Regions from separate parts of the uncultured Exiguobacterium sp. genome, predicted to be linked through region 1. Evidence: riboswitches for the same ligand, from Rfam matches in the RefSeq annotation. Region 1 holds a riboswitch; the other holds the start of a gene.

Region 1 (15,976 bases):
TATCAGTCTAACAGGAAAATTTGTCCATTGACTGATTTTTTATTGCTACTGAATCATTATTCATTTATGATGAAGATGTAGAAGAAGCACACCAAAGTCGTTCGGCTTCTTTTTTTGTCAGTATAATGAATGGTTGTTCATTCAATTTAAAATCAGGGGGTATATCATGGCGAGTCAAATCGGTCAGCCGACCACAATCCAGTTGACGAAACACATCCAATTCGCCGTCATCATCGGTTCAGGGGTGATGGGTGCAGGCATCGCGGCACATCTTGCGAATGCTGGCATACGGACATTGATGCTTGATATCGTACCAAAAGAACTTACGGCACAAGAAGAGAAGCAGGGCTTGACGCTGAGTGATCCGCGCGTCCGTTCCCGTATCGCGCGCGATAACCGCGAAAAACTCTTGAAACAAAACCCAGCACCACTCGCGTCGAAGAAATTGATCGACTTCATCGAGGTTGGAAACTTAGAAGACGACTTAGAGCGTCTGAAAGAAGCGGACTGGATCGTCGAAGTCGTCGTCGAACGACTCGATGTCAAACAGCAATTGTTTAAATCGATCGAACCGTTCATTCGGGAAGACGCGATCGTCAGTTCGAACACATCAGGCATCTCGATCGAAGCGATGCGTGAAGGGCGTTCGGAATCATTTAACCGTCGTTTCCTCGGGACACACTTCTTTAACCCACCACGTTATCTGAAGTTACTCGAATTGATTCCGACGTCAGACACGGATCCACGTGTCGTCGACTTCATGAAACAATTCGCAGAAGAACGACTCGGGAAAGGTGTCGTCATCGCGAAGGACACACCGAACTTCATCGGCAACCGAATCGGGACATACGGTCTCCTCGTGACGATGGATGAGATGAAAAAAGGTGGCTATTCGATCGGGGAGGTCGATTCCGTCACAGGTCCACTACTTGGTCGCCCAGGGTCAGCGACGTTCCGGACACTCGACGTCGTCGGCATCGACACGTTCGTTCACGTTGCAAACAACGTCTATGACTTGTTGCCAGAAGGCGAAGAGAAGGAGACGTTCGCGGTTCCGTCTGAGATGCGTCGCCTTGTTGAACAAGGATCACTCGGTGCGAAGACGGGTCAAGGGTTCTATAAGAAAGTCGGAAAACAGATCCTTGAACTTGATCTCGAAACATTTGAGTACGTTGAAAAGAAAGCGCTTACTGAACCGTCGATCGGACAAGCTAAAGCACTTCCGGGCGCAAAAAATAAACTGAAAGCCGTCGTCTTCGCGCAAGATCGTGTCGGCGCCTTACTCTGGCCGATTCATGCGAAAACATTGCTCTACTCGGCTCAGCTGACAGGTGAGATCGCAGACGACATTAAAGCGATCGACGAAGCGATGAAATGGGGCTTCGGCTGGAAGTTGGGACCGTTCGAGACATGGGACGCACTCGGTGTCGAGAAAACGGTCGCAAAAATGAAACAAGATGGTTACGCAGTACCGGCATGGGTCGATGAGATGATCGCAGCAGGAAAAACGAGCTTCTATGATGCGTCCGGTCGTCATTATGACGTTACAACGAAAGACTACGTTGGTGCAACGGTCAATCCGAAGGAAATCCGTCTCCGCGACGTCCGGAAGTCAAACGGTGTTCTCCTTGAGAACAACGGGGCACGCCTGCTTGATATCGGCGACGATGTTGCTGTGCTCGAGTTCACATCGAAGAGCAATGCGATCGGTGTCGACATCATGCAGATGATCGAACAGTCGGTCGATCTCGTTGAGAAAAACCACCGTGGTCTCGTCATCGCGAACGATGGCAAGAACTTCTGTGTCGGTGCGAACCTAGCGATGATGCTGATGGAAGCGGAAGATGAAAACTGGTTCGAACTCGACTGGATCATCAACAAGTTCCAACAATCGATTCAAAAGATTCGTTACGCATCGCGTCCGATCGTCGCTGCTCCACAAGGGATGACGCTTGGTGGCGGTACAGAAATCTCGCTTCCGGCAGCTCGCCTGCAAGCTGGTCTTGAAACGTACATGGGTCTCGTCGAAGTCGGTGTCGGTCTAATTCCAGGAGGCGGCGGAAACGTCAATACGTACCGTCGACTGTTAGAAAACACACCAGACGGACTCGTTAACATCGAGAAAGCAGCACAAAAAACGTTCGAAAACGTCGCGATGGCAAAAGTCTCAAAATCAGCCTTTGAAGCACGCGAACTCGGATATGTCCGCTCTGTTGATCAGATTTCGATGAACCGGGATCACTTGACGTATGATGCGAAACAACTCGTCCTTGAACTCGACCGGACTGGCTACACGGCACCGGCGAAAGCGAAGATTCCAGTCGTCGGTCGTGCTGGGAAAGCAACGCTTGAACTCGCGACACGCGAAATGTTCTACGGCGGTTATATCTCGGAACACGACTTGAAAATCGCTAGTAAACTCGCACACGTCATCGCTGGTGGAAACGTCGCCTTCGGTAGCCACGTCGATGAACAATATATGCTCGACATCGAACGGGAAGCATTCTTGAGCCTGATCGGTGAGATGAAGACACAACAACGGATGCAGCACATGCTCGTCAAAGGCAAGCCGCTTCGTAACTGAGGACTGGGGGGATTCGGATGAAGGAAGCAGTAATCGTCGCCGGTGCACGGACACCGGTCGGAAAAGCAAAAAAGGGCGCATTCAAATCGATGCGCTCGGATGAATTAGCAGGCATCGCCATCCAGGAAACGTTGAAACGGTCCGGCTACACGGGAGCGGTCGATGACGTCATTCTCGGATGTGCCTTACCGGAAGCAGAGCAGGGGATGAACATCGCCCGTTACGCTTCAGTCCTCGGTGGATTATCCCATGAGGTACCGGCAATCACGATCAACCGGTATTGCTCAAGTGGATTACAATCGATCGCTGACGCGGCGATGAAGATCATGACGAGGCAAGCAACTGCGGTCGTCGCTGGAGGACTTGAATCGATGAGCCAAGTCCCGATGCCGGGGCACGTCGTCCGACCTAATCCGTCGATCGTCGACACGGCACCGGAATACTACATGAGCATGGGGCATACAGCGGAGCAAGTCGCTGCGACCTACAATGTCTCACGGGAAGATCAAGATGCGTTTGCCTTGAAGAGTCACCAAAAGGCAGCAGCAGCAATCGCGGCTGGTAAGTTCGTCGACGAGATCGTTCCGGTAACGGTGACGGAACAATTCGTCAATGATGAACTGAAAATCGAAGAGAAGACATTCGTCGTCGAGCACGATGAAGGCGTTCGTCCGGATTCGTCACCGGAAGGTCTCGCAAAACTTCGTCCAGCGTTCCGTCTCGGCGGCAGCGTCACAGCAGGGAACTCTTCGCAGACGTCAGACGGTGCCGCTGCTGTCCTCGTCATGGAACGGGAAGAAGCAGAACGCCAAGGGTTACCGATTCTCGGTAAATTCAAATCATTTGCGGTCGGTGGTGTCCGTCCGGAAGTGATGGGGATCGGACCAGTCGTCGCGATTCCGAAGGCACTGGACCTCGCAGGCATCACGCTTGAGGACGTCGGATTGATCGAGTTGAACGAAGCGTTCGCTTCGCAGTCACTCGGTGTCATCCGCGAACTTGGATTAAACGAAGACATCGTCAACGTCAACGGTGGAGCGATCGCCCTTGGTCACCCACTTGGTTGTACAGGAACAAAACTCACATTGACGCTCTTGCATGAAATGAAACGCCGAAATGTCCAGTATGGTGTCGTCTCGATGTGTATTGGTGGCGGAATGGGCGCAGCAGGCGTATTCGAACTAGTTGAAGGAGGAACAGGACAATGAGCCAAACGACAAACGAATTAATCAAAGGTGGCAGTTTCGTATTAGATGAGTTAGCACCAGAACGTCTCTTCACACCAGAGGATTTCTCGGAAGAACACAAAATGGTCGGTGACATGACAGCGAAGTTCGTCGAAGATCGTGTCGTTCCTGTCCTTGACCGGATCGAAAAACACGAGTTCGAACTGTCAGTCGGTCTCCTCCGCGAAGCAGGCGAGCTAGGTCTACTCGGCGCAGACGTTCCAGAAGCATACGGCGGCTATCAGATGGATAAGATCTCGTCTTCAATCATCACGGAGAAGTTCGCACGCGGTCGTTCATTCGCCCTCAGCTATGGCGCACACGTCGGAATCGGTTCGTTGCCGATCGTCTTCTTCGGTAACGAAGAGCAAAAGCATAAATACTTGCCGAAACTCGCTTCAGGGGAGTGGATCGCTTCGTACGCGTTGACAGAGCCAGGCTCTGGTTCGGATGCTCTTGGTGCTAAAACGACGGCTGTCTTGAATGAAGCTGGTACGCACTACATCTTGAACGGTGAAAAACAATGGATCACGAACGCTGGTTTTGCAAGCTTGTTCGTCGTCTACGCAAAAATCGACGGTGACAAGTTCACCGCCTTCCTCGTCGAAGGATCGTATCCAGGCGTCTCGACAGGCGTCGAGGAACAGAAGATGGGAATCAAAGGATCATCGACACGGACGTTGATCTTACAAGATGCAGAAGTACCAGTCGATAACGTTCTTGGTGAGATCGGACGCGGTCACGTCATCGCCTTCAACATCTTGAACGTCGGTCGTTATAAATTAGCTGTTGGTGCTGTCGGTTCGTCAAAACGGGCGATTGATCTCGCAGTCCAGTACTCGAATGAACGGAAACAGTTCAAGACACCAATCAGCTCGTTCCCATTGATTCAAGAAAAACTCGCGACGATGGCAGCACAGACGTATGCGATGGAAAGTTCGGTCTACCGGACAGGTGGTCTGTTCCAAGACAGCCTCGATCAGTTGTCAGAAGAAGAGAGCAAGGACGGTAAGAAAATCGCCGATGCGATCGCGGAGTACGCAATCGAATGCTCGATGAACAAAGTCTTTGCTTCGGAAACATTTGATTACGTCATCGATGAAGCGGTCCAGATTCACGGTGGTTACGGCTTCATGGCAGAATATGAAGTCGAGAACATGTACCGAGATTCGCGGATCAACCGGATCTTCGAAGGAACGAACGAGATCAATCGTCTTCTCGTTCCAGGAACGTTGCTGAAGAAAGCGATGAAAGGCGAGTTGCCGTTGCTTGCGGAAGCACAGCGTCTGCAACAAGAAGTGATGAGCTTCATGCCGACAGAAATCGGAACAGCACCACTTGATCGCGAACGCCACTTACTCGCGATGATGAAGAAGATCTTCTTGTTGACTGCCGGAACAGCGGTCCAGAAATACCAGGACAAACTCCAAGGCGAGCAAGAGATTTTAGCGAATACAGCCGACATCATGAGTGCGATCTATGCGCTGGAGTCAGCAATCGTCCGGACGGACAAAGCGATTGCCGACAAAGGAATCGAGAAGAGCGAACTGAAAGTCCGTTACACGGAAGTCTTCGCACAACAAGCGTTCGAAGCTGTCGAGCGTGACGCGAAAGAGACACTCTACGCGGCAGCAAGCGGCGACGAACTCCGGATGTTGCTCTCAGCGCTGAAAAAATTCAGCCGTTATCAGCCAATCAACGTCATCGGTACGAAACGCGATATCGCAAAACGCCTCATCGAGTCAAACAAATATACGGTCTAAGTCAGGTTTACCGCTTCGCCTTTGCAGGGAAAATCTCTGTAAAGGCGAAGTTTTTGGTTGGAGGAGGAAAACGAGATGCGCCAAGAATTGGTTGAACTGCAATTTGCGATTGCCTACTATCAATCCCTTGAACGTTTGTCGCCGGAAGAATGGGATCTGCCGCTTGCGCTTAATAAGTGGACCGTCCTTGAGTGCGTCAGTCATCTGTATTTATGGGACCGATTTTATTACGATCATGCCATCTCGAAGTTACCGGATGAACCGTTGACGCTCGTCGAGACGGATTTTGATCAGTTCAATCGACTGGCGGTCGAATATGCGCATCATATCGATCCGCTCGCCTTATTGAAGAAAGCAATCAGCGTCCGGCGTGACATCGTCAATCACCTCGATCGTTTGTCTGACGAGCAATTTGAAGCGACCTATGAGGATTTCCGACCGCAGACCTTCGTCGAGTCGTTCATTGCCCATGACGCCCATCACCAAGATCAGATTGACGGGGCGCTCGCACGCTTGAAGCAGAAGTGATTCATCTGCTACTCTTGAAGGTGAGGTGAGGAACATGACAAAAACAGTCACGATGTACGGCTATCCGAAATGTAGTACGTGCGTCAAAGCGAAAAAAGCACTCGAACAGCACGGTGTCGAAGTGGACTACAAACATATCGTCGAGGAAACACCATCTGCAACGACGATCCAGGAACTTCATCAAAAGAGTGGAGAGCCACTGAAGAAATTCTTCAATACGAGCGGTCAATCATACCGTTCGCAAGGGATTAAGGACAAACTTCCAGAGTTATCGGAAGACGAGCAATACAAGTTACTCGCAAGTGACGGCATGTTGTTGAAGCGTCCGATCGTCACAGACGGGAAAGACGTCACGATCGGCTTCAAGGAAGAAATGTATCAAGGAAAATGGTATTAAGTTCAGAGTCGATTTTGGTATACTGAACACGTTAGTCCAAATTAGTCCACAGGGGGAATCGGAAATGAGTCAAGTAAAAGACAACTTACGCTATTCGGAAGAACATGAATGGGTCGAAGTATCAGGAAACAAGGCGCGCATCGGAATCACGGATTTCGCGCAACACGAACTCGGGGATATCGTCTTCGTCGAATTGCCTGAAGTCGGGGATACGATCTCAGCAAACGAGCCATTCGGTTCAGTTGAGTCGGTCAAGACAGTCTCGGAATTATATGCACCGATCTCTGGTAAAGTCGTTGCCATCAACGAAAACCTTTCGGATTCCCCAGAACTCGTCAACGAGTCACCATTCGAAGGCGCATGGATGGTCGACATCGAAATCGAAGATGCTTCACAAGTCGAGGCATTGATGGACGCTGCAGCGTACAAATCGATGATCAACGAGTAATACTTAACGAAAAGAGAGTGAACGAGGCGCTTGCGTTTCGTCCGCTCTCTTTTTTTTGTATACTGACGACAGATACCACGAAGAAAGGAGCGACCGTCATGCAAGAGGTCACGACCGTCCCGGAAAACGGGCTATTGTATGTCTATGCACCGATGTGCGGGACATGCGCCATCGCGGAGCGTATGCTCGATATCGTTGAAGCGACGGAATCAGGTCAATCGATTCAGAAGGCGAACGGGAATTTCATTCCGGATTTCTTAGAAGAAGCCCGTGTCATGAGTGTTCCTGCGTTGTTGCGAATTGAAGAAAACCAAGTCGTAGAGCGACTTTATGCTTTCCAGTCCGTTCAAAACGTCTTTGCTTTCTGTCAAGAACGGTAAGAAAAGTCCGACTGGATTTTTCTTTTTGTTAAATTGTCGGAATATTTACAATAATCCGTTGACAACGTCGAAATATGAATGGTATATTCATAACAACTTCTAGAAATGCATTATAGGAAGTCTAGCAGAGATGATCGTTCAATACGATTCAAGTCCTGAACCCTTTCTCCCATCCTAAGCCGGTGTATTGTTTCCCCTTAAGTCGTCCCCCAAAGACGAAGCGGTGCAATGAACAGGTGGTGGATCGAAAGGACCGATCAGGAAGTGAACGTAAGCTGGCAATCATGTCGAACAGGCGCCGTCCTCCACGCGGAAGAGCGAACAATTCCGAATGGAGCTGGGTTTTCCTTCGTAGCATTTCTAACCACATTATTCGTGTTGTCGGTTCGCCGGCAACGCCTTTTTTTTTGTTTTCTGGAAGTTTTTCGAGCCGGTCGCTTGCCAGGATAGAATCTCCTTGCTACAATGCGAATAAGGAAAATTACTTTAATTCATATCCGATTACTCGGAATTAACTGGTGAGATGGAGGACGACAAGGCATGACAGTACGTTTTATGGATGTTTTCACAGAATGGGCATCGACGTATGACGAGACAGTAACCGGACACGATCCGGAGTATAAAGAGGTCTTTCGTCGATACGATGAGATTTTGGATACAGTAGCGGATAAAGCGCAGTCGCCGGTCATTGAATTCGGAGCAGGCACAGGGAACCTGACACAACGTCTTCTGGCACGTCACGACGCTGTACTCGCCGTCGAACCAAGTCCGGAGATGCGGGCGATCTTGACGGAAAAGATTCCGTCGCTTGCTGTACAGGATGGTCACTTCCTCTCGTTCGAAGCGAACGAAGCACGCAGTTTCGTTTCGACATATGCGTTTCATCATCTAACAGATGAGGAAAAGGGAGAAGCAATCGAGCTGATGGCGTCACATTTACCGGCAGACGGAAAAATCGTCTACGCGGATACGATGTTCGTCTCAGAAGAGGCACGCCTGCAAACGATTCGCGAAGCACGCGCTCAAGGGTTCGATGCGTTAGCGGACGATCTCGAACGCGAGTTTTACCCGTTGATTCCAGTCATGGAAGAATTGTTTACAGCACGGGGATTCACTGTTAACTTCACACAATACAATCACTTCGTCTGGCTTGTAGAAGCCGAGAAAATGGGGGAATAAATCATGGCACTTCAAAAAATGAACGTCGAAAGCTTTAACCTGGATCACACGAAAGTCAAAGCACCTTATATCCGTGTCGCGGGTTATAAAGAAGGTAAAGTCGACCAAGTCGTCAAATACGATATCCGTTTCACACAGCCAAACGTTGAGCAAATGCCGATGCGTGCGATGCACACACTCGAGCACTTACTTGCTGAGAACATCCGTAACTACTCGGATGATGTCATCGATGTCTCGCCGATGGGATGCCAAACAGGTTTCTACATGGCGATGATGAACTTCGACTCGGTCGAAAAAATGAGCGAACTCGTTGAGAAGACGTTGAAAGACGTCCTTGCAGCAGAAGAGATTCCAGCGCAAAACGAAGTCCAATGTGGATTTGCGAGCGCACATGACCTCAAAGGAGCGAAGCACTATGCCGAGAAAATGCTTGCCGGTCGTGATGAATGGGACATCGTCTTCGGATGATCGCGAACAACGTCCGCGACCTCGTCGGAAACACACCACTCTACGAGATCACTTCATTCGATTTGCCTGCTGGTACGCGCATTTTGGCGAAGCTCGAATGGATGAACCCTGGGGGCAGCGTCAAAGACCGCCTTGGCATTCAACTCGTTGATGCAGCAATCGAAAACGGACATGTGACACCAGGCGGTACGATCATCGAGCCGACAGCCGGGAATACCGGCATCGGCTTGGCGCTCGCCGCTAAAAAATATGATCTTCAAGTCATCTGTGTCGTTCCGGAAAAATTCAGTCAGGAAAAACAGACGTTGATGCGGGCACTCGGCGCAACCGTCGTCAACACGCCGACTGAACTCGATATGCAAGGGGCGATCGACCGGGCAAAAGAACTCGGTCAGGAAATTCCGAACAGTTACGTTCCGTTACAATTCGAAAACGAAGAGAACCCAGTCACGTATCAGCGGACACTCGGTCCTGAGCTGATTGCGGACTTGCCGCACATTGACTGGTTCGTTGCCGGTTGTGGTTCAGGTGGTACGTTCGCCGGAACAGCGGACTTCTTAAAACAACGTCTCGGTACAAAAGCAGCAATCGTCGAACCGGAAGGCTCCGTCTTAAATGGTGGTCCAGCCGGTCCGCATAAGACAGAAGGTATCGGTACAGCGAAATGGCCAAGTCTCGTTCCGCGTGAACTCGTCGACGAGATTCATACGATTTCTGACCGCGATGCATTTGACGCGGTTCATACACTCGCCGCTCGCGAAGGATTACTCGTCGGTAGTTCAGCAGGTGCAGCGCTCGTTGCTGCGCTTGATATCGCGAAGCGTCACCCCGGCAGTACGATCGTCACCGTCTTCGCAGACAGTGCCGAACGCTACTTGAGCCAACAAATCTTTGAAAAGGTGGACGAAACTCATGCGTAAGAAGACAGCATTGATTCATGGAGGAACAGGTGTCGACCGGGCAACAGGAGCCGTCACACCTCCGATCTATCAAACAAGCACATACAAGCAGGATAAAATCGGTCAACTCAAGGACGGATACGAATACTCACGGACAGCGAACCCGACTCGGACGAGCATCGAACGTTTGATTGCAGATCTCGAGGGCGGTGCACGTGGTTTTGCCTTCGGTTCTGGGATGGCAGCGATTCATGCCGTCTTCCACTTGCTTGAGTCTGGCGACCACATCGTCATGACAGATGACGTCTACGGTGGTACGTTCCGCTTGATGCAACGCGTCTTACCGAAGTTCAACATCCAAGTGACATTCGTCGATACGACGGACCTTGCAGCAACGGAAGCAGCGATCCAAGATAACACGAAGATCGTCTACGTCGAAACACCGACGAATCCGTTGTTGAAAGTAACGGACATCGAAGCCATCGCAACGATCGCCAAACGTCACGATCTTAAACTCGTCGTCGACAACACGTTCGCGACGCCATATCATCAACAACCACTCGCACTTGGTGCTGACATCGTCTTGCACAGTGCGACGAAATACATCGGCGGACATTCGGACGTTGTCGCTGGACTTGTCGTCGTTAAAGATGATGCGCTCGGCGAAGAGTTGCATTTCATCCAAAACTCGACAGGCGGCGTGCTTGGACCGCAAGACAGCTTCTTGCTCGTCCGTGGTCTTCGTACGCTCGGTATCCGGATGGATGCAATCGAAGAGACAGCACATGATCTCGTTGCGTTCCTACAAGCACAAGATATCGTTTCGAACATCTTCTACCCAGGACTTGCATCGCACCCTGGTCACGAGATTCAAGCGAAACAAGCGACTGGATTTGGTGGGATGATCAGCTTTGATGTCGGTTCAGCAGCGAACGCAGAAAAACTCGTCGAGGCGACACACTTCTTCACACTTGCTGAGAGTCTTGGTGCCGTCGAGAGTCTGATTTCCGTTCCGGCACGGATGACGCACGCGTCGATCCCAGCAGAACGTCGGGCAGAACTTGGCATCACGGACGGTCTCGTTCGGATTTCAGTTGGACTTGAAGACGCGGAAGATTTGAAAGAAGACTTAACACGTGCTTTCACGTTCCTCGAAAAAGTTTCTGAAAAAACTGTTTGACAACAAAAATAACCCCTGCTAATATTCAGAATATATTCTACAAACTTAATACCGAAACTCTTATCGAGAGTGGTGGAGGGACTGGCCCGATGAAACCCGGCAACCGCGGATCTAATCCGAAGTGGTGCTAATTCCAGCAGACAAAAGTCTGGGAGATGAGAGCAAATGGTTTTGTGTACTGAAAAGTGCGCGCGTTTGCTCTAAAACGCGCGCACTTTTTTTTATTTTAGGAGGGACAGTTGTGATTCGTTTACAAGACGTAGGAAAGATTTATCGCTCAAAGCGCGGAGCGGTCGAAGCCGTCGCGAATGTCGATCTGACAATCGAGCGCGGTGAAATTTTTGGAATAATCGGTTATTCCGGAGCAGGGAAATCGACCTTGATCCGATTGCTGAATATGCTTGAAGCACCAACGAGTGGTTCGATCCAAATCGATGGTGTTGAAATGACATCACTCAAACCTAAGGAATTACGAGGCGTCCGTAAGAATGTCTCGATGGTCTTCCAACATTTCAACTTACTATGGTCACGAACAGTTGAAGAAAACATCATGTTCCCACTCGAACTCGGTGGCTTCCCGAAGGCACGTCGCAAGGAACGGGTCGCGGAACTGATCCAACTCGTTGGTTTAGACGGACGTGAAAAAGCCTATCCGTCGCAATTATCCGGTGGTCAAAAGCAACGTGTCGGTATCGCTCGGGCACTGGCATCGAACCCGGACGTTCTCTTATGTGACGAGGCAACAAGTGCACTCGATCCGAAGACGACGGACTCGATTCTTGAGTTACTTGTCGATATCAACGAAAAACTGAAACTGACGATCGTCTTGATCACACACGAGATGCACGTCATTCAAAAAATCTGTCACCGGGTCGCCGTCATGGAAGCCGGTAAAATCGTCGAGCAAGGACCGGTCGCAGAAGTCTTCCGTCATCCGAAGCAAGCGATGACGAAGGAGTTCGTCAAACAATTGACGTCGCCGTCGGAAAACGAGTTGACGTTCGCGAAACTACGCGAACGGTACCCAACCGGAAAGATCGTTCAGTTGACGTTCGTCGGATCAACAGCGGAAAGCCCGATCCTCGCGGAAGTCATGAAGGATTCACCGGTTCTGTTCAATATCATCGGCGGAAACGTCGGTCAATCGCAGGAAGGGGCACTCGGTACACTGTTCATTCAGTTGATCGGGGAAACAGCAGCAACACAAGCGGTCATCACGAAGCTTCAAGCCAGTGATGTTGAAGTGGAGGTGGATCACCGATGATTTCATTCTTTGACAACCTAGACTGGGATATGGTGTGGGAAGCGACAGGCAGTACCGTTTATATGACGGCAATCGCTGGGGTTTCGACATTCGTCCTCGGTTTGATCATTGGTTTACTATTGTATGCGACAAACGAAGAATTATTGTTCAAGAATCGGGCGTTTTATTCAGTGCTGAGCTTGGTCGTCAACGTCTTCCGTTCGATTCCGTTCATCATCTTACTGATCTTATTGATTCCATTTACGACAGCGATCGTCGGTTCGTTCCTCGGACCAACGGCAGCATTACCGGCACTGATTTTCGGTGCTGCACCATTTTACGGTCGGATGGTTGAACTCGCGTTACGTGAAGTCGATAAAGGTGTCATCGAGGCAGCTGAATCGATGGGGGCGACGAAGTTCCAAATCATCTATAAAGTCTTAATCCCGGAAGCGTTGCCTGCCATCGTTTCTGGTATCACGGTCACACTCGTCTCACTTGTCGGTTATACGGCAATGGCCGGAGTAGTCGGCGGAGGTGGACTTGGGGACATGGCCTTCATCGAAGGATTCCAGCGTTCTCAAAACGATGTCATCGTCATTGCGACACTCTTAATCTTAGCGATCGTCTTCGTCATCCAAATCATTGGTGACTTGCTGATTCGCGCAATTGATAAACGTTAATTCGAAACTTAATCATATTGGAGGAATCATTCATGAAAACTTGGAAAAAATTCGTAGGTACTGCTGCTGTATCCGTCTTAGCTATCAGTCTTGCTGCTTGTGGCGAAAAATCATCAGGATCAGGTAGCGATGACAAAACACTTGTCATCGGTGCTTCAAACGTACCGCACGCTGAGATTCTTCAGCACGTTAAAAAAGAATATGAAGCAAAAGGTTACAAACTTGAAATCAAGAAGTTCCAAGATTACGTACTTCCAAACAAAGCGCTCGCTTCAAAAGAAATCGATGCGAACTACTTCCAACACGTACCGTATCTTGAGCAACAAGAGAAAGAAAACAAATCATATAAATTCGCGAACGCAGGTGGCGTTCACGTTGAACCACTCGGTATTTATTCGAAGAAATACAAGTCACTCGATAAGTTACCAAACGGTGCGACGATTCTAACGAGCTCAAACGTCGCGGAACGCGGTCGTGTCTTGACGTTCCTTCAAAACGAAGGATTGATCAAACTCAAAGACGGTAAAACGACAGATGCACAACTCGGTGATATCGCGGAGAACCCGAAGAAACTCAAGTTCAAGACGAACATCGAAGCATCACTTCTTCCGCAAGCTTATAAAAACAATGAAGGTGACGCTGTCCTCATCAACACGAACTACGCGATTGATAACGGTCTGAACCCGTTGAAAGACGCGATCGCTTCAGAAGATGAGTCGTCACCATACGTCAACATCATCGTTACACGTGACGGCGATGAGAAAGACAAGCGTGTCACGACACTTCTCGATGTCTTGCACGAAAAGAAAAACCAAGATTGGATCCTCGACAAGTACAAAGGTGCGGTCGTTCCAGTCAGCAAATAAGTTCACCGAAACCGGCATCCTTCCTATATAATGGAAGGATGCTTTTCATTTGTCTGAAACAGGGGTTAGGGGGAATCATATGCAACGCATTCGTCAACTGCATCCGTTGACACTCGGGGTCTTGTTCGGGACATTTTTCTCACGTCTCGGAACGTTCATCACGATGCCGTTCTTCGCCATTTATATGACGACTGTTCTGAAGTTTGATCCGGTCGATGTCGGCTGGGTCCTGAGTATTTCGGCAATCGCCAGTCTCGTCATGAGTTTCATCGGCGGTACACTGTCAGACCGGTACGGTCGGCGGACGATGATGCTCGCTGGAACGATCGGATTCGCGATCGTTTTCATTGCGCTGGCACAAGTCGAGACATTCTGGGCATTCTTCATCCTTAGTGCCTTGAACGGGGTCTGTCGCTCGATTTTTGAGCCATCCGCCCGTGCCTTGATCAGTGATACGACGGACGAAGCGAACCGGTTGTTCGTCTTCAATATCCGTTATGCGATGATCAACATCGCGGCAGCGATCGGGCCGGGAATCGCTTTACTGCTGAGTGCAGGGAACACGTCCGCGACGTTTTACATCACGGCGTTCGTGTATATCGTGTACGGCGTGATGATCGGAATTTTATTCAAACGTCATCCGATCACCGAGACGCATGGTGGGAAAAAGGTGTCGTTTGGAGCGACGGTTCGTCTGTTGCGGACGGATATCGCCTTTACGCTGGCACTCGCCGGCATCATCTTCGGCGTCTTCGGCTACAGTCAGTTCAACTCGACTTTGCCACAGTTCTTGACGGAGACGTCACTGCTTGAAGGCGGGAAGACACTCTATGCGATCTTGATCACGATCAATGCGATCACCGTCTTGATCGTGCAATATCCGATCATGAAGTTCGGTGTCAAGACGTCACCGCTCGTCTCGATCACGACCGGAATTGCGACAGTTGCTGTTGGATTGTTCATCATCGGTAATGTGAGTTCAATTTGGCTGATGGTTGTCGCGATGGTCATCTTCACGTGTGGCGAAGTCATGATGTTCACGATGACTGATATCTTGACCGATCGGTTCGCGAAGCCAGAATTACGGGGCAGTTATTTCGGGGCGATGGGCTTGACGTCAATCGGACAATCCATCGGTCCGATTGCCGGAGGTCATTTGTTAAGTTTATATGGAGCGGACCGCCCGTTACCGATTTTCGGGATATTAGCGGGCTTGACATTGTTCGGAATACCACTGCTCTTACTGTCACAACGGATTCATCGGGCTTCGACGATCGAGGAACTCGAAGAACCGGTGAAACTTTCGAATGATTCTCAACAAAACGCGTGATTTTGAGAAAAATCAACGAGCGATGACGCTTGAATAATAAGCAATGTTTCTTTAAGATTAGAATGATACTAAATTAGTAACGCTCGTGTTCTGAATCGTCAGTCACGAAATGAATAGATGGAGGGATTCTAACATGAAGGCTTCACACTTGAAGATTGAAGATCTACACGTCGCGATCGACGGCAAGGAAATCTTGAAAGGCGTCAACTTGGAAATCAAAGGCGGGGAAATCCACGCGGTCATGGGACCAAACGGGACAGGTAAATCAACACTCGCATCAGCATTGATGGGTCACCCATCGTACGAAGTGACATCTGGTTCAGTCACACTTGACGGCGAAGACGTCCTCGACATGGAAGTTGATGAGCGCGCACAAGCGGGAATGTTCCTCGCAATGCAGTACCCAAGCGAAATCAGTGGTGTCACGAACTCCGACTTCCTTCGTTCAGCGATCAACTCGCGTCGTGAAGAAGGCGATGAAATCTCACTCATGAAGTTCATCCGTGAGCTTGATTCACAAATGGGTCTTCTCGAGATGCCTTCAGAAATGGCACACCGTTACCTCAACGAAGGTTTCTCTGGTGGAGAAAAGAAACGTAACGAAATTCTTCAGATGATGATGCTTAAACCAGCGATCGCAATTCTTGATGAAATCGATTCAGGTCTTGATATCGATGCATTGAAAGTCGTCGCAAAAGGTGTCAACGAAATGCGTTCACCTGAATTCGGCTGCTTGATCATCACGCACTACCAACGTCTCTTGAACTATATCGAGCCAGATTTCATCCACATCATGATGGGC
Region 2 (15,976 bases), on a different contig from region 1:
AACGATTGCGTTTTGCTTTAACTTGATCAAAACACCATTACATCAACCTCTTTCATCATACTAAACAAAAAAGGGACGACATTCGGGTGCAATACCCAAAGTCGTCCCTTCTACTTTTACTGTGTCTAGTTTAGTACACACCAAGCTGTGCCAATGCCTCACTTAAATAACTTTGATCACTGCGAAACTGATGACTCGCTTGTCCATTAGACCAACTGATGAAGACACGACCAAGGCGGTCATATCGTAAACGGAGACGTATCACGCCCTGTTCGAATACGACTTCACCGTATAACGACTCATGGACGCGAGCAAAGTTACGGATGAACGCATCATATTGATTAAATGTAACTGAAAACTCGTGTGCACTATCTTGTCCCGTCATCTGAATCGTTAGTTCCTCTTGCTTTGGATATACGTGTAAGATGTCCCACGATATACTGTCTTCTTCTCCTCGAAACACGATGCGATGCTTCATTCGATTTCCACCTCTGAGTTACAGGATATTTACTAGCCTTTCTCGAAAGTAACCGATATCTTCTTCATCCGAAAGGAGTCAACTTATGTCTGATACGCCAAAGACAGGTCCTACCGAACAGTCCGTTGATGCCTTTTTGGCACAAGTCGAACCGCCACTACGTCAAGCAGATGGTATCACGTTACGTCAGTTCTTCGAAGATGTCACGGGATACGAAGCCGTCATTTGGGGATCCTCCTTGATTGGTTTTGGTGCCTATCATTATCGCTATGCCTCCGGTCGCGAGGGCGACAGCTTTTATGTGGGTTTTTCTCCGCGCAAGACGAACCTCGTCCTTTACCTCTCGCTTGGTGAAGACGATGTATCGGAACGACTGCTTGCTAGTCTCGGTACGTATCGACGCGGTAAGTCCTGCCTCTACGTAAAACGACTGACTGACATCGATTTAAACGTACTTCGGGAAATGATTGAGCACTCGATCCGCACGTTACGAGACATGTACCCTTCTTGATTTCAATCAAAAACAGCCGAAGCAGATTCGCTTCGGCTGTTTTTTTGAAATTAATGTCCGCCTTCTGTCCGATCGATATGGCGGATGTGTTTGAGATTGACCCCGATGATGATGACGGATAAGAGGACGAAGCCACTGCCGACATAAAACGGTAGGTTTGCGTTGAAGATTTCAGCCAATTTACCGGCCATAAATGGCGCAATGGCTGCCCCGAGAAAACGTAGGAAACTGTATGCCGCAGATGCTGTCGAACGTTCGACAGGTGCTGCGTCCATGACAGCGGTCGTGATGAGCGTGTTGTTATTCCCAAGCACAGCTCCCGCCAAGATGACACAGACGATGACGACGGCTGGTGTTTCCGTGAAAATCCCCATTAAAAGAAGCAAGATCGCGAATGTGATCAACATCATGATCATCGCTTTGATCGTTCCGAACCATTGTTTCAGTTTCGGAGCCGTTAAGACCGATGTGATCGCAAGTAACATCCCCCAGCCGAGGAAGACGAATCCGAGTCCTTTAGCTGGTAGTTTCATGACGAATGGTGCATAAGCCATGATTGTAAAGAACCCCACGTTATAAAGCGCCGCAACGATCCCAAGCGTCAAGAGCGAACGATGTTTCATCGCTTGGAAAGGTGCTTTTAATGATAACTTCTGTTTCGGTGCAGCAGACGCTGCTGGTTTTGGCATCAAGAAGAGCAAGACGAGAAACGCGATGACCATGATTGTCGCAACACCCATGAATGGTGCGCGCCATGTGATCGAACCGAGTGTTCCGCCTAATAGTGGTCCAATCGAAATCCCAAGACCAACGGCTGCTTCATACAAAATGATGGCTTTGGCTGTTCCGCCTGATGACAGCGAAACGATCGCAGCCAGTGCGGTTGCGACGAACAAAGCGTTCCCAAGTCCCCATCCACCGCGTAACGCGACGAGCGTCCAAATGCTGTCTGCTTGTGAAGCAAAACCAGCAACGGTTGCGATGACGGCAATCCCGAGCATCAATGTTCCTTTTTGACCAATCCGTGATGAGATCGCGCCTGTAATTAACATCGCGAATGCCATGACGGCGTTATAACTTGTAAATAAGAGCGTTACTTCACTTTTTGATGCTTCTAAATTCTCGGCAATTGTCGGTAAGACGGGATTGACGAGCCCCATTCCCATGAATGCTGTGATACTGGCGAAAAAGACCGCCCAGACAGCAACCGGTTGATGGAATAATCCATGTTTGCTTTCTGCTAATACCGTTTCCGGCTCAAGCGTCGTTGTTTTTTCAGCAAGTGCCATAGTGTCCCTTCTTTCTATTGAATGTGTTACATGAACTGTTTAAACGAATGGCGGATGACATCGCCTCGACTAATGATCCCAACAAGACGTCCTGCCTTGAGGATTGGAAGCTTTTTGATCCGTTTTGCGCCAAGTGTCGCTGCAATCTCTTCCATTTCTGTATCAGCGTCCGCTGTTACGACTTTCCGGCGTGCCAGTTCCATGACAGGTCGATTCAAGATGTGACGAATCCGATCTTCATAATCTTCTTCGTCTCCTTTGATGACATCTACGTATAAGAATGTATCGACGATGATGTCCTTGTGTTTTCCAATTGCGCGCATGATATCTCCATCACTGATATACCCGACGACCTCCTGCTCGGCGTTGATGACAGGTACGCCGCTAATACCAGATTGAATGAATCGTTCGATGACCGTACGAATCAGATCTGTATCGTTTACCGTGATGACCTCTTGTTTCATCGACTCATAAGCTTTCATCTGAATTCTCCTTTGTCGTTCGTTTCTCATCTACGAAAGTTGTATGATACAATTAAAAGAACAAAAATGATTGTATAATACAACTACAACTCTGTCAAGCCTCCTGCTTTTCGCATTGACAGCTTATCCACATTGGGTAATCATGAGGGACAGAGAGACTTTTTCGAAAGGGGAGATACCCGATGTCTCAACAATCACTTGAAACCATTGAATTGGAGTTAGCGATTCTGATCCGGCGCTTAACGACAGCGACGGCAGACAATCGTAATTTGGATCGTGCTTCTTATCTCTTACTGCGACAATTAGCAGATTCCGGCAACGTCGGTGTCAAAACACTTGCCCGCGAACTTCAGTTGGATGTCTCAACCGTCAGTCGCCAAGCAGCGGCACTCGATCAGAAGCAACTCGTTGAAAAAGTAAAAGATCCGACGGATGGTCGTGCCTTCTTTTATCACATCACAGATAAAGGACAACAAGAACTTACCATCTATCGAACAGCACGTCTCGCAAGCATCGAACGTCTACTGACAGACTGGCCAGCAGATGATGCGGAAGATTTCGGACGCCTGTTGCAACAATTTAATCGTGCCTTGCGTGAACGATAACGGAATCATATCATTTAAAGAACGGACACGAAATCAATCGATTTCGTGTCCGTTCTTTTTTCGTCCATCATTCATCATGTTTGAGAAACTTGACAGACTGAACGAATTTGCGCGATATGTTCGGGTGACGTTCGGCAACAACCGCCGATCAATCGTGCCCCCGCCTCATACCATGTTTTCGAGACGGTTTGGAACGACGTACACTGATTCGTACCTGACCATGTTTTTGCGACCGGATCATAGACCTCACCAGAGTTCGGATAGACGATGATTGGCACATCCGTCAACGCCTTGACGTGACGGATAAAATCGGTCGCGTAAGATGCTGGAAAACAATTTGCACCGATTGCTGCGAGCTGTGGATGTTGTCCGACCGTTTCAATACAAGTCGCAAGTGCCGTTCCTTCACTAATGTGCGTCGCATCTTGAAGCGAGAACGTCAGCCAAGCGGACACTTCCGGATACGTTTCAAGAATCCGGAACAACACGACAGCTTCCTCGAGCGACGGAATCGTCTCGAATGCCAGCAGATCTGCCCCCGCTTCAATCAACGCTTCAATCCGTGGTCTGTGGAAGGCTTCTAGCACATCTACTGATACCCCATAATGACCGCGATACTCAGAACCATCTGCTAAGTAAGCACCATAAGGACCTACTGATCCCGCGATCAATGCGTCACTCTTTCCGATACGCGTGCGTGCGTTTTGCGCCAAGGTGACCGTTTGTCGGATCAGTTTCTCTGCTTCCTCGGTTGAAATGTGACGTTGCTTGAATCCTTCGATACTTGCTTGATAACTTGAAGTGATCGCAACATCGGCACCTACTTCAAAGTAATCACGATGGACACGCTCAATCTGTTCCGGCGCTTCAATCAAGAGACGTGCTGACCAAAGCGGGTCGTTCAGGTCGAATCCCTTCTGTTCAAGTTCGGTTGCAAGGGCACCATCTAAAATAAGAAAGGGAACTTCTTGTAATCGTTGATCAACTGGATTTTTGATTCGGGACATCTTCAACACTCCGTTTCTGAGAAGAATTCGTGAACGCATGAACGACATAACAGATCACGATGAATGGAATACCACAGTACAAGGCAATTCGTTGTGTCGGATCAAATCCGATACCAATCAAGGAAATCAAACAAACGACGAGAGCGGCAATCGGTACGAATGGAAAAAGTGGTGTGCGATAGACCAATTCGTCGACCGTATGCCCTTCACGGAGGAATTGTTTCCGGAAACGATACTGGGCAACGCTGATACTCATCCAAACGACGACGACAGCGAGACCAGAAATCGAGACGAGCGCGATATAAACACTTCCTGCCGCATAAATACTAGACAGCAAGGCAAGTCCTCCGCCAAGCATGCTGAACAATACAGCTCGAAGCGGTACCCCACTTGGTGTCACCTGGGCGAAGAAGCGTGGAATCATGCGTTCGTTCGCAAGCGACCAGAGCATCCGAGAGGCGGCGTAAAGTCCAGAGTTCGCTGCTGACAAGATTGCTGTCAAAATGACAAAGTTCATCACGTCTGCTGCGTAGGGAATTCCGATCCGTTCAAATACGGCGACGAACGGACTTTCGAGCACACCTTTCCCTTCCGTTGGCAATAAGACGGCTAACACGATGATCGTACCGACGAAGAAGAGAACGAGTCGCAAAATCGTCGTCCGGATCGCAAGCGGAATCGTCCGCTTCGGATCAACTGCTTCACCCGCTGCGACACCAATCAATTCCGTTCCCGAGTAAGCAAAGTTCACGGCAAGCATCGTCATGAAGATGGCGAAAGCGCCATTTGGGAATAATCCACCTTCCGTTAAGGAAGAAAAGAATGGGGCTGGGCTACCATCTTGCAGTGGAATGAAGCCGACGATCGCTCCCGCACCAAGTAAAATGAAAGCAATGATCGTCACGACCTTAATGGCGGAAAACCAAAACTCGACTTCAGCGAACACACGGACCTTTAAGACATTGATACCAAGGATCATCGCAGCGAACAATGCGCTGAACACCCAGACCGGAATCGACGGGAACCAACGTTGCATCAAAATGCCTGCCGCCGTGAATTCTGAACCAAGGGCGACCGTCCATGTCAGCCAGTAGAGCCAGGCGACTGTATAACCTGTGCCGGGTCCGATGTACTTCGTTGCGTACTTATGGAATGATCCGGTTTCCGGCATGTGAACGGCGAGTTCACCGAGACTTAACATGACTAAGTAAACGACGACGGCCCCGATCAAATACGATAAAATCGTTCCGACGCGTCCTGCTTGTTCCAACGTATAACCTGTACTTAAAAATAACCCTGTTCCGATAACACCACCTAACGACAGCATGATCAGATGACGTGATTCCATCTTGCGTCGAAACGCTCCGCTCGTTTTCATGAATCCATTTCCTCCTCGTTCCACCTATTTCAAACAAAAAACGCATCCTCACGGATGCGTCGGTCGACAATTCGGAAATCTTATCGATCGGGTGCAGCACCCGCAGGAATTAGCACAGTATCTTTCGACCTGTTGCTGAGGTTTCATAGGGCCAGTCCCTCCACCTCTCTGGATAAGTATGTAATTGTTCCTAACCATATCAGAATGCAGATAATTCAGTCAACAAGCAGTTCTCGATTTTTTTGATAAATCCATAAATTAGATTCAATCAGTTGAAGGTGACGTGGAGAGCGTGTTTCGAGCAACGTGCTAAAGAAATGTTCCACTTCGACAGGCTGACCCTTTTCCATGTCCCGTAACATCGACGATTTCATCGTGTCTTCCATTGCATGCATCTGCTTCAGCAAGACCGCTTCTACATCATCATTGAAAATTGCACCTTGTTCTTCCATCGCTTGTTTCGCTTCCTTCATGACGTCTTGAATCATCTGATAACCAATTGGGTCCTTGCGAACTGGACCGATGGCAGAGCGAAATAGTGTCGTCACGCCCGCAAATGTCGAAATGAAGAGGTACTTTTGCCACATGTCATCCATGATATGCATCGAGTACGCCATCGGTGCCTTCGCTTTCGCAAAACGTGTTGCAATCTCCTCTAAACGCGCTGTTGGTTTACCGGTTCGTGAACCAAACAATAGCCGATGAGACGGGCTTGTCTGTACAATACGCCCTTCTGCATCAAGCGTCGATTCGATGAAGCAAAGCCCTCCCAGTACTCGATCTTCTCCGAAGACTTCTGTTAACCGGCGAATATGACGCATCCCGTTCAATAAGGGAATGATATATGTATCTTCCGAAATGAATGGCGCAAGATCCTGTAAGACGTCATCCAAGTGATAGGCTTTCGTAGAAAGTAAGACGACATCAAATGTGTGATTTGGTCGCATGTCTCGTGTCACTAACTGAGGCGTGATCGTGATATCACCATGAGGACTAGTAATCTGTAACCCTGTCTTTTGTAATTGTTCATAGCGCTTCGGACGAACAAAGAATGTCACCTGTTCCCCTTGCTCAGCAAGACGTCCCCCGAAATAACCTCCAACTGCTCCTGCACCTACGACTAAAACATGCATATGCATTACCTCCTTTTTAACTAATCGATTCGTTACTTACTCCTTCACCCTAACATATCGGAAACCATTTTCCTGATTCCTACTTGAATCACTAAAATGTAAGTTAAGCGTTTGCATTTTAGAAAAAAACGTTTATACTAACTTGTATACAAGTATACTCACTCTAGAAATCAGGTGATTCCATGTCAGAACTGTTATACCCCCTGAAGTGGTTAGCGAAAGCTTCCGCCGGAGATCGTGTTGCACACGAGTTACGGATGCGGATTATTTCAGGAAAGATTGAAAGCGGTACCATCTTATCTGAGAATAAATTAGCCTCTGATTTTTCAGTCAGTCGCTCTCCTGTCCGGGATGCGTTAAAGGTCCTTGCATCCGAACAATTGATTCGTCTCGAACGAATGGGAGCGGTCGTCGTCGGTTTGTCCGAGCGCGACATTCAGGAAATCTATGATGTCCGGTTGCTCATCGAAACATTCGTCTTCGAGCGACTCGTCAAAATCGAACGGTCTGAACTCGTCCGTGAGCTCAGTAAAATTCTAGAAATGATGAAAGTTGCCATCAAATACAAGGATGCCGATGAATTTTCCTTCCAGGACGTACTGTTTCATGAAACAATCATCCGCTCGATCGATCATGGGTATGTCAGCATGATTTGGCAAAATCTTAAACCGGTCATGGAAAGTTTCATCCTCCTATCGATGCGGGTACGATTCGAGGAAGACATCGAAGACTTCGAACGCATTCTCGCGAACCACGCCTTGTATATCGAAGCGATCGAGACAGGGGATCGTGAACGGATGGTTGCTTCCTTACATCAGAACTTTGATGACGTCCAGGAAGTCGAAGATCTCTGGAAAACGCAACAAATGATGTCGAAAGGAGTCGATTCACATGACTGAATACATGTTAGGCGTCGATATCGGTACGACGAGTACGAAAGCAGTCTTATTTACGACAAAAGGAGAGGTTGTCGGACAAACGAATGTCGGTTACCCACTCCACACACCAAACCGTTCGACGGCGGAGCAGGATCCGGAAGAAATTTTTGATGCTGTACTCGAATCGATCCGTTTGATCACAAAACGTCATCCAAGCATGCCACCAAAGTTCGTCGCGTTCAGTAGTGCTATGCACAGCTTGATCGCGATGGACGCACAGCATCAGCCATTGACTGCCTGCATCACATGGGCGGACAGTCGGAGTGAAGCATGGTCGAACAAGATTAAGGAACAATACGGTTTCTCGATCTATCACCGGACCGGGACACCGATCCATCCGATGTCACCGCTCAGCAAAATCAGTTGGCTCGTCGAAGATCGTCCGGAGCTCCACGCTCAAACGAAAAAATATGTCGGGATCAAGGAATTTGTTTTCCAAAGACTTTTCGGCAGATATGTCATCGACCACTCTCTCGCTTCAGCAACCGGTCTCTTTAATATTCATGAATTAGGCTGGGATACGGGCGCGTTACATGTCGCAGGGATCGATGCAAGCTATTTATCAGAACCCGTACCGACGACGACGTCATGCACTGGACTGAATGTCGATTACGCACGACAAATGGGACTATCCGTTGATACGCCGTTCTTAGTCGGTGCTAGTGACGGTGTCCTCTCCAATCTAGGCGTCAACGCGATTCGCAAAGGGGAAATTGCGATCACGATCGGAACGAGCGGTGCTATCCGAACGATCATTGATCGTCCGCAGACCGATGAAAAAGGACGGACATTTTGTTACGCACTGACCGAGGACCACTGGGTCATCGGCGGACCCGTCAATAATGGCGGAATGGTCTTACGGTGGATCCGAGACGAACTCGCTTCAGCCGAAGTCGAAACAGCAAAACGTCTCGGCATCGATCCGTATGCTGTCCTGACGAAGATTGCCGAACGTGTCCGCCCAGGATCCGACGGACTGTTGTTTCATCCTTACTTGTCCGGTGAACGGGCACCACTGTGGAATCCAGATGTCAGCGGTTCATTCTTCGGCTTGACGCTTTCGCACAAAAAAGAGCATATGATCCGGGCAGCACTAGAAGGGGTCATCTACAATCTCTATACCGTCTTCCTCGCACTCGTCGAGTGTATGGACGGTCCTGTGACACGAATTCAGGCAACCGGTGGATTTGCCCGTTCTGAAGTCTGGCGCCAAATGATGGCGGATATCTTTGAGTCGGAAGTCGTCATTCCGGAAAGCTTTGAAAGTTCATGTCTCGGTGCTTGTATTCTCGGACTGTATGCAACAGGGGAAATCGATTCGTTCGAAGTCGTGTCCGAGATGATCGGGGAAACACATCGCCATGTACCAAATGAAGAAGCGATGCATGAATATCGTCAGCTCTTACCAATTTTCATTAGTCTGGCGCGGACATTGTCTGAGGATCACAAACGAATCGCTGCGTATCAACGGAGCTTGATTCAAAAAGAAAACTAACTTAATCTTTTGGGGGAAGTCATCATGCCATTAGTCATCGTAGGAATTGGGATCGTCGCGTTACTCGTTCTCATCATGGGGTTGAAATTAAATACATTTGTCTCACTCATCATCGTTTCCTTTGGCGTTGCACTACTGCTCGGCATGCCGCTCGATCAGATCGTCAAGACGATCGAAGCTGGTATCGGCGGAACGCTTGGTCACCTCGCATTGATCTTTGGTCTTGGTGCCATGCTTGGAAAGCTGATCGCTGACGCCGGGGGGGCGCAGCGAATCGCCATGACGCTTGTCGCTCGATTCGGGGAAAAGAACATCCAATGGGCAGTCGTCGTCGCTTCATTCATCATCGGGATCGCCCTCTTCTTCGAAGTCGGACTCGTCCTGTTGATTCCAATCGTCTTTGCGATTTCACGTCAGCTCCGCGTCTCGATCCTGTATCTCGGGATCCCGATGGTCGCAGCCCTGTCTGTCACGCACGGCTTCTTACCACCTCACCCGGGTCCGACCGTCATCGCTGGGGAATATAAAGCCAATATCGGGGAAGTCTTATTGTATGGTTTCATCGTTGCTGTTCCGACAGTCATCATCGCCGGTCCTATCTTTACGAAAATCGCGAAACGACTCGTCCCTGAATCGTTTACACGGACAGGAAATATTGCGTCACTCGGGGAACAAAAAGAATTTGATTTAGACGAGACACCAGGTTTTGGCATCAGTGTTTTCACGGCGATGCTACCGGTTCTTTTGATGTCGGTCGCAACAATCTTCACGCTTTTACAAGAAACTCTCGGCTGGGGTGAAAATAGCGTCATCTCGGCAATCGAGTTCATCGGGAACGCCTCGACGGCAATGTTGATTTCTTTGCTCGTCGCGGTCTACACGATGGGGATCGCGCGTAAGATTCCGATGCAAACGGTCATGGAATCTTGTACGACGGCAATTGCTCAAATCGGGATGATGCTATTGATCATCGGCGGTGGCGGTGCCTTCAAACAAGTCTTGATTGACGGTGGTGTTGGGACGTTCGTCGCGCAATTATTTGAAGGGTCAGCGTTATCTCCGATTCTACTCGCTTGGTTGATCGCTGCGATTCTCCGAATCTCACTTGGTTCCGCGACAGTCGCTGCCCTCTCAACAGCAGGTCTCGTCATTCCCTTACTAGAGCAATCCGACGTCAACTTAGCGCTCGTCGTTCTCGCGACTGGTGCGGGTAGTCTGATTGCTTCACACGTCAATGATGCAGGCTTCTGGATGTTTAAAGAGTATTTCGGATTATCATTAAAAGAAACGTTTGCGACATGGACTGTGCTTGAGACGATCATTTCCGTTTGTGGACTTGGGTTCGTTCTTCTTCTCAGCCTCGTCGTCTAAGAAAAGGAGTCGTTCTACTTATGCAACATTCTATTGGAGTCATCGGGCTTGGTGTCATGGGACGCAACCTGGCACTGAATATGGCGAGTCAGCAAGAAGAGGTCGCCATCTATAACTACACACGTGATTTAACGGACGATCTCGTCGCACATGATGAGGGACTACCTCTTCATCCGTACTATGACATTGAAGCATTCGTTCAATCACTCGCTCGCCCACGTAAAATCTTCATGATGGTCACGGCTGGTAGCGCGATTGATTCAGTCATCGAATCGTTACTTCCGCATCTCGAAACAGGCGATATCATCATGGATGGTGGGAACTCTCACTTCCTCGATACAGAGCGTCGTTTCGACGAGTTACAACGCCACGGGATCGAATACATCGGCGTCGGTGTATCGGGTGGTGAAGTCGGTGCGCGGACTGGTCCTGCGATCATGCCGGGTGGATCGAAAGAAGCTTACGAACATGTCGCACCGATCTTGACGAAGATCGCCGCTCACGTCGAAGGAGATCCATGTTGTGTCTATATTGGTCCAAAAGGCGCTGGTCACTTCGTCAAGATGGTCCATAACGGAATCGAGTATGCGGACATGCAACTGATCGCTGAAGCGTATAGCTTCCTCCGTTTCCGCCTCGGACTCGATGTCACGGAAGTCGCGGACATCTTCGCCGAGTGGAACGAAGGTGAACTGAAAAGTTATCTGATTGAGATCACAGCGGACATTCTCCGGAAAACGGATGATGAGACTGGCCAACCATTGATTGATGTCATTCTCGATCAAGCCGGTCAAAAAGGAACTGGAAAATGGACGAGCCTGCAAGCCATTGATAATGGGATCGCCTCTTCGATCATTACAGAAGCCCTGTTCGCGCGTTACCTTTCAGCTATTAAAGAAGAACGCGTCGCAGCGTCTGCTGTTCTAAAGGGTCCAGAAGACTTGTCAACGCTTGAGCGAGATACGTGGATCGAACGGATCCGTCAAGCGCTTTATATGGGGAAAGTCGCCGCATACGCGCAAGGCTTCACCCAGTACCGGACGTCGTCTGAGTTGTATGACTGGAATTTACGCCTTGAGGAGATTGCCTTGATCTTCCGTGGCGGATGTATCATCCGGGCCGACTTCTTGAACGTCATCAGTGAAGCGTTTAAAAACGACGCGAACCTCTCGAACTTGATGCTCGCCCCGTTCTTCGCTGAGAAAGTACAGGCGTACCAAAAATCGTTACGTCACGTCGTTGCCGAGGGAGCGTTATCTGGTTTTGCACTCCCATCTCTATCGACGTCACTGACGTATTACGATAGCTACCGGACAGCGAATTCGAATGCCAACATGTTGCAAGCACAACGTGATTATTTCGGCGCTCACACGTATGCCCGAACAGACCGCGAAGGCATTTTCCATACGGACTGGCAATAAGGAATACAGCTCCCGACTCCTGTTTCATTTAGGAGTCGGGAGTTCTTTTTTTGTTCACACAATCTTTCCTGAAATAAGAAATTACCGATTATACCTTGACAAAAGTGTTGGTCTATATGAAATTAGTATTAGATTAGAATTATTCTAGTGTGATAAATACAGATTACCTGTATGCACTAGAACAGATTCTAAATATAGAACCCTTGAGGAGGATTTTTATCATGTCTTTAATCGGAAGTGAAGTAAAACCATTCAGTGCATCAGCATTCCACAACGGAGAATTCGTTGACCTAACGGATGCTAACCTTCGCGGTAAATGGAGTGTCGTATGTTTCTACCCTGCAGACTTTACATTCGTTTGCCCGACAGAACTCGAAGATCTCCAAAACCAATACGCAACACTCAAAGCGCTTGACGTTGAAGTTTACTCTGTTTCAACAGATACGCATTTCACACATAAAGCATGGCACGAAACATCAGAAACAATCGGTAAAATCGAGTACGTCATGATCGGCGACCCATCACACGTCATCTCACGTAACTTCGAAGTCTTGAACGAACAAGATGGTCTTGCTGACCGCGGTACGTTCATCATCGACCCAGACGGTGTCATCCAAACGGTTGAGATCAACGCAGGCGGCATCGGTCGTGATGCAAGCACGCTCGTCAACAAAATCAAAGCAGCACAATACGTACGTAACAATCCAGGCGAAGTCTGCCCAGCGAAATGGGAAGAAGGCTCTGCAACACTCACACCAAGCCTTGACCTCGTCGGAAAAATTTAAGGAGCGGATTCGCGATGGCTTTAGCACCAGACATTAAAGCACAACTCGCGCAATACCTCGAGCTTCTCGAAGGCGATCTCGTCCTAGCGGTTAGCGCTGGGACAGACGCCGTCTCGCTTGAGATGAGCGCACTCGTCGAAGAGATCGCAAGCATGACACCACGCATCTCCGTCGAGCAGGCAAGCCTTCCCCGGACACCAAGTTTCACAGTCAACCGTGTCGGTGAGACAAGTGGCATCACGTTCGCGGGAATTCCACTCGGTCATGAGTTCACGTCTCTCGTTCTTGCTCTGCTACAAGTCAGCGGTCGAGCACCGAAGGTCGATGCGGACGTCATCAAGCAGATTCAAGGCATTCAAGAAACGTACCACTTCGAGTCATACATCAGCTTGAGCTGCCACAACTGCCCGGATGTCGTACAAGCGTTGAACGTCATGAGCGTTCTCAACCCGAACATCAGTCACACGATGATTGATGGGGCGGCATTTAAAGCAGAAGTCGAACAAAAAGAGATCATGGCTGTTCCGACGGTCTTCGTCAACGGTGAAGCATTCGGTAACGGACGGATGTCACTCGAAGAAATCTTGGCGAAGCTTGGCACAGGTGCCGATGCTTCTGATTTCGCTGATAGAGATCCATACGATGTCCTCGTCGTCGGTGGTGGTCCAGCTGGATCGAGTGCTGCGATTTATGCAGCCCGTAAAGGCATCCGGACAGGAATCGTCGCAGAACGCTTCGGTGGACAAGTCATGGATACGATGAGCATCGAAAACTTCATCAGCATGAAGTACACAGAAGGACCAAAACTCGTCGCAAGTCTTGAGGAGCACGTCAAGGAATATGGCATCGATATCATGAACCTGCAACGAGCAACTCGTCTTGAGAAGAAGGACCTCCTCGAGCTTGAACTTGAGAATGGTGCTGTCTTGAAGACGAAGAGTTTGATCCTTTCAACAGGTGCACGCTGGCGTAACGTTGGTGTCCCAGGCGAACTCGAATTCAAGAACAAAGGCGTCGCCTACTGCCCACACTGTGATGGTCCATTGTTCGAAGGAAAACGTGTCGCAGTCATCGGTGGCGGAAACTCAGGAATCGAAGCAGCCATCGATCTCGCGGGAATCGTCAAGCATGTCACGGTCCTTGAGTTCGCACCCGAATTAAAAGCAGACGCTGTTCTTCAAGAACGCCTCGCTTCACTTCCGAACGTCACGGTCGTCGTCAACGCACAGACGAAGGAAATCACAGGAACGGACAAAGTGAACGGTATCACGTACATCGAGCGCGAAACGAACGTCGAACGTCACGTCGAGCTCGAGGGTGTCTTCGTCCAGATCGGTCTTGTACCGAACACAGACTGGCTCGGTGAAACGGTGAACCGTAACAAGTTCGGTGAAGTCCAAGTCGATCGCCACGGCGCAACGAACGTACCAGGCGTTTTCGCAGCAGGAGACTGCACAGATAGCGCGTATAAACAGATCATCATCTCGATGGGATCTGGTGCAACAGCTGCACTCGGTGCTTTCGATCACTTGATCCGGAATTAATGAAAAAGAGCGGAACTCAAACGAGTTTCGCTCTTTTTCTGCCTCAATAGTAGATTTCACCGTACCATGAACAATGATATTCTTTCGTGATGTGATGTCTTGTTAAGATGCCTTGCTTCGCGTATGTACCACTGACCGTTACGACCATCGTTTGCAAAGCATCGATTGGAGTACCGGAGAATCCGGTTTGCGTCCACTTTCCACCATCGATCGCAAGAGACGTCATCGAAAAGACATCGGATAATCGTTGGCGTTTACTCTGTTCCAAGAGTTCCGTCTCGAAATTTCCGATGATCCGGACATCGTTTCCACGTTCCGTACGTTCAAGCGTTCGTTCACTATCCCACTCTAAGCTCGTTTGGACACGTAGCGGCTTCAACCGTTCGAGTGCCCGTTCTTGAAAACGTTCCGGCGAAACCCAGTCCTCGTCTGCGAATTGATTTGCTGCAAGCAACGTGACGTCCGCATTTTCATGTGTCCGATTTATGTTTTCCACGATTTTTTCATATGCTGCGTAATAACGTTGATGTTGTGTCGTCTGATCCTTTGCCTCCGATGTGACTGGTGACAACGAAGCAAGTATGACAACGGCTGTCGCGATCTGATATTTCATAGACTTCCCCTTCCTTTCGCTGTTCATTGTACGAAAAAAACGAGGAATAGATTCGAAAATGATAACCGTTTTAGAGATTTTTTCATTCAGGGCTGTATCAATAGATCGTACGTTTCTGGAATTAAGAACAGATAAAGGTATGTATTCAAAACTGACCCCTATAAATAATTCAAAGTTGACACTTTTGACTAGTCCAGTCATCTGATAGATTAAAGCTATCTTAAAATCTATCATAAAGAAGGTTAGCCACATGCAAAAAGCAGCACCGTATTCTAGTACTCGTACCCGCCAGCTCGTTATTACTGCGATGTCGATCGCACTTGTTCTTGTCGCAACGATGTTCATCAATATCAAATTACCAATCGCACTAAACGGTGGTCTTATTCATATGGGAACAGCCATGCTCTTTCTCATCGCAATTTTATTCGGTCCACGGACAGCATTGATTGCCGGTGCTGTTGGAATGGGGTTATTCGATCTTTTATTGGGCTATACAATTTGGGCACCTGGTACGATCATCGCACGTGGACTTCAAGGGTTGATCGTCGGTTACATCGCGTGGTCAGGTGGTCGTAACGGAACGAATGTCACGTTCAACTTGATCGGGATGATCGCTTCCGCTCCTGTCATGTTGCTCGTCTACTTCGTACATGAAGGGATTATGTTCAGCAACTGGGTCGCACCATTCGGTTCAATTACAGGAAACATTATTCAAAACGTCCTCGGAATCCTTGTCGCGATTCCAGTCGGGATCGCACTGAAGAAAACGCGTTTCTTCCGTAACTTCCGCTAAATCAAAAAAACCGTCCGGCTCTCGTAGAGTTGGACGGTTTTCGTTTAGCGAATCGGTTGACCTTGTTCAAGCTCAAGCGTTTTGGCTGTTTCCGCATGAATCTGTTCGAACAGCTCCGGATGTTCAACGAGTG

Evidence for each region. A riboswitch is a leader RNA that binds a small molecule or an ion and turns the genes downstream of it on or off. The one in region 1 is predicted to bind S-adenosylmethionine.
Region 2: another riboswitch for S-adenosylmethionine. It lies ahead of ACHWTJ_RS01425 (amino acid permease); the one in region 1 lies ahead of ACHWTJ_RS04035 (methionine ABC transporter ATP-binding protein).

The regions. Positions count from the first base shown of each region.
Region 1 is NZ_CAXYJR010000005.1:450,117-466,092, forward strand. Features, by position in the region: gene ACHWTJ_RS03980 (3-hydroxyacyl-CoA dehydrogenase NAD-binding domain-containing protein) at 167-2,584, shown strand; gene ACHWTJ_RS03985 (acetyl-CoA C-acetyltransferase) at 2,602-3,792, shown strand; gene ACHWTJ_RS03990 (acyl-CoA dehydrogenase family protein) at 3,789-5,573, shown strand; gene ACHWTJ_RS03995 (DinB family protein) at 5,649-6,101, shown strand; gene ACHWTJ_RS04000 (arsenate reductase family protein) at 6,136-6,498, shown strand; gene gcvH (glycine cleavage system protein GcvH) at 6,563-6,946, shown strand; gene ACHWTJ_RS04010 (thioredoxin family protein) at 7,045-7,326, shown strand; gene ACHWTJ_RS04015 (class I SAM-dependent methyltransferase) at 7,867-8,505, shown strand; gene ACHWTJ_RS04020 (S-ribosylhomocysteine lyase) at 8,509-8,973, shown strand; gene ACHWTJ_RS04025 (PLP-dependent cysteine synthase family protein) at 8,970-9,893, shown strand; gene ACHWTJ_RS04030 (bifunctional cystathionine gamma-lyase/homocysteine desulfhydrase) at 9,886-11,052, shown strand; SAM riboswitch class I at 11,110-11,214, shown strand; gene ACHWTJ_RS04035 (methionine ABC transporter ATP-binding protein) at 11,294-12,316, shown strand; gene ACHWTJ_RS04040 (methionine ABC transporter permease) at 12,313-12,978, shown strand; gene ACHWTJ_RS04045 (MetQ/NlpA family ABC transporter substrate-binding protein) at 13,011-13,844, shown strand; gene ACHWTJ_RS04050 (MDR family MFS transporter) at 13,924-15,174, shown strand; gene sufC (Fe-S cluster assembly ATPase SufC) at 15,308-15,976, shown strand, end outside.
Region 2 is NZ_CAXYJR010000003.1:13,348-29,323, forward strand. Features, by position in the region: gene ACHWTJ_RS01390 (M20 family metallopeptidase) at 1-64, shown strand, start outside; gene ACHWTJ_RS01395 (hypothetical protein) at 131-478, opposite strand; gene ACHWTJ_RS01400 (DUF1801 domain-containing protein) at 564-989, shown strand; gene ACHWTJ_RS01405 (MFS transporter) at 1,040-2,278, opposite strand; gene ACHWTJ_RS01410 (CBS domain-containing protein) at 2,305-2,760, opposite strand; gene ACHWTJ_RS01415 (MarR family winged helix-turn-helix transcriptional regulator) at 2,943-3,365, shown strand; gene mmuM (homocysteine S-methyltransferase) at 3,440-4,372, opposite strand; gene ACHWTJ_RS01425 (amino acid permease) at 4,347-5,750, opposite strand; SAM riboswitch class I at 5,828-5,929, opposite strand; gene ACHWTJ_RS01430 (ketopantoate reductase family protein) at 5,966-6,883, opposite strand; gene ACHWTJ_RS01435 (GntR family transcriptional regulator) at 7,066-7,782, shown strand; gene gntK (gluconokinase) at 7,775-9,316, shown strand; gene ACHWTJ_RS01445 (GntP family permease) at 9,341-10,687, shown strand; gene gnd (decarboxylating NADP(+)-dependent phosphogluconate dehydrogenase) at 10,708-12,108, shown strand; gene ahpC (alkyl hydroperoxide reductase subunit C) at 12,330-12,893, shown strand; gene ahpF (alkyl hydroperoxide reductase subunit F) at 12,908-14,437, shown strand; gene ACHWTJ_RS01465 (hypothetical protein) at 14,481-15,050, opposite strand; gene ACHWTJ_RS01470 (ECF transporter S component) at 15,301-15,843, shown strand; gene ACHWTJ_RS01475 (malate:quinone oxidoreductase) at 15,888-15,976, opposite strand, start outside.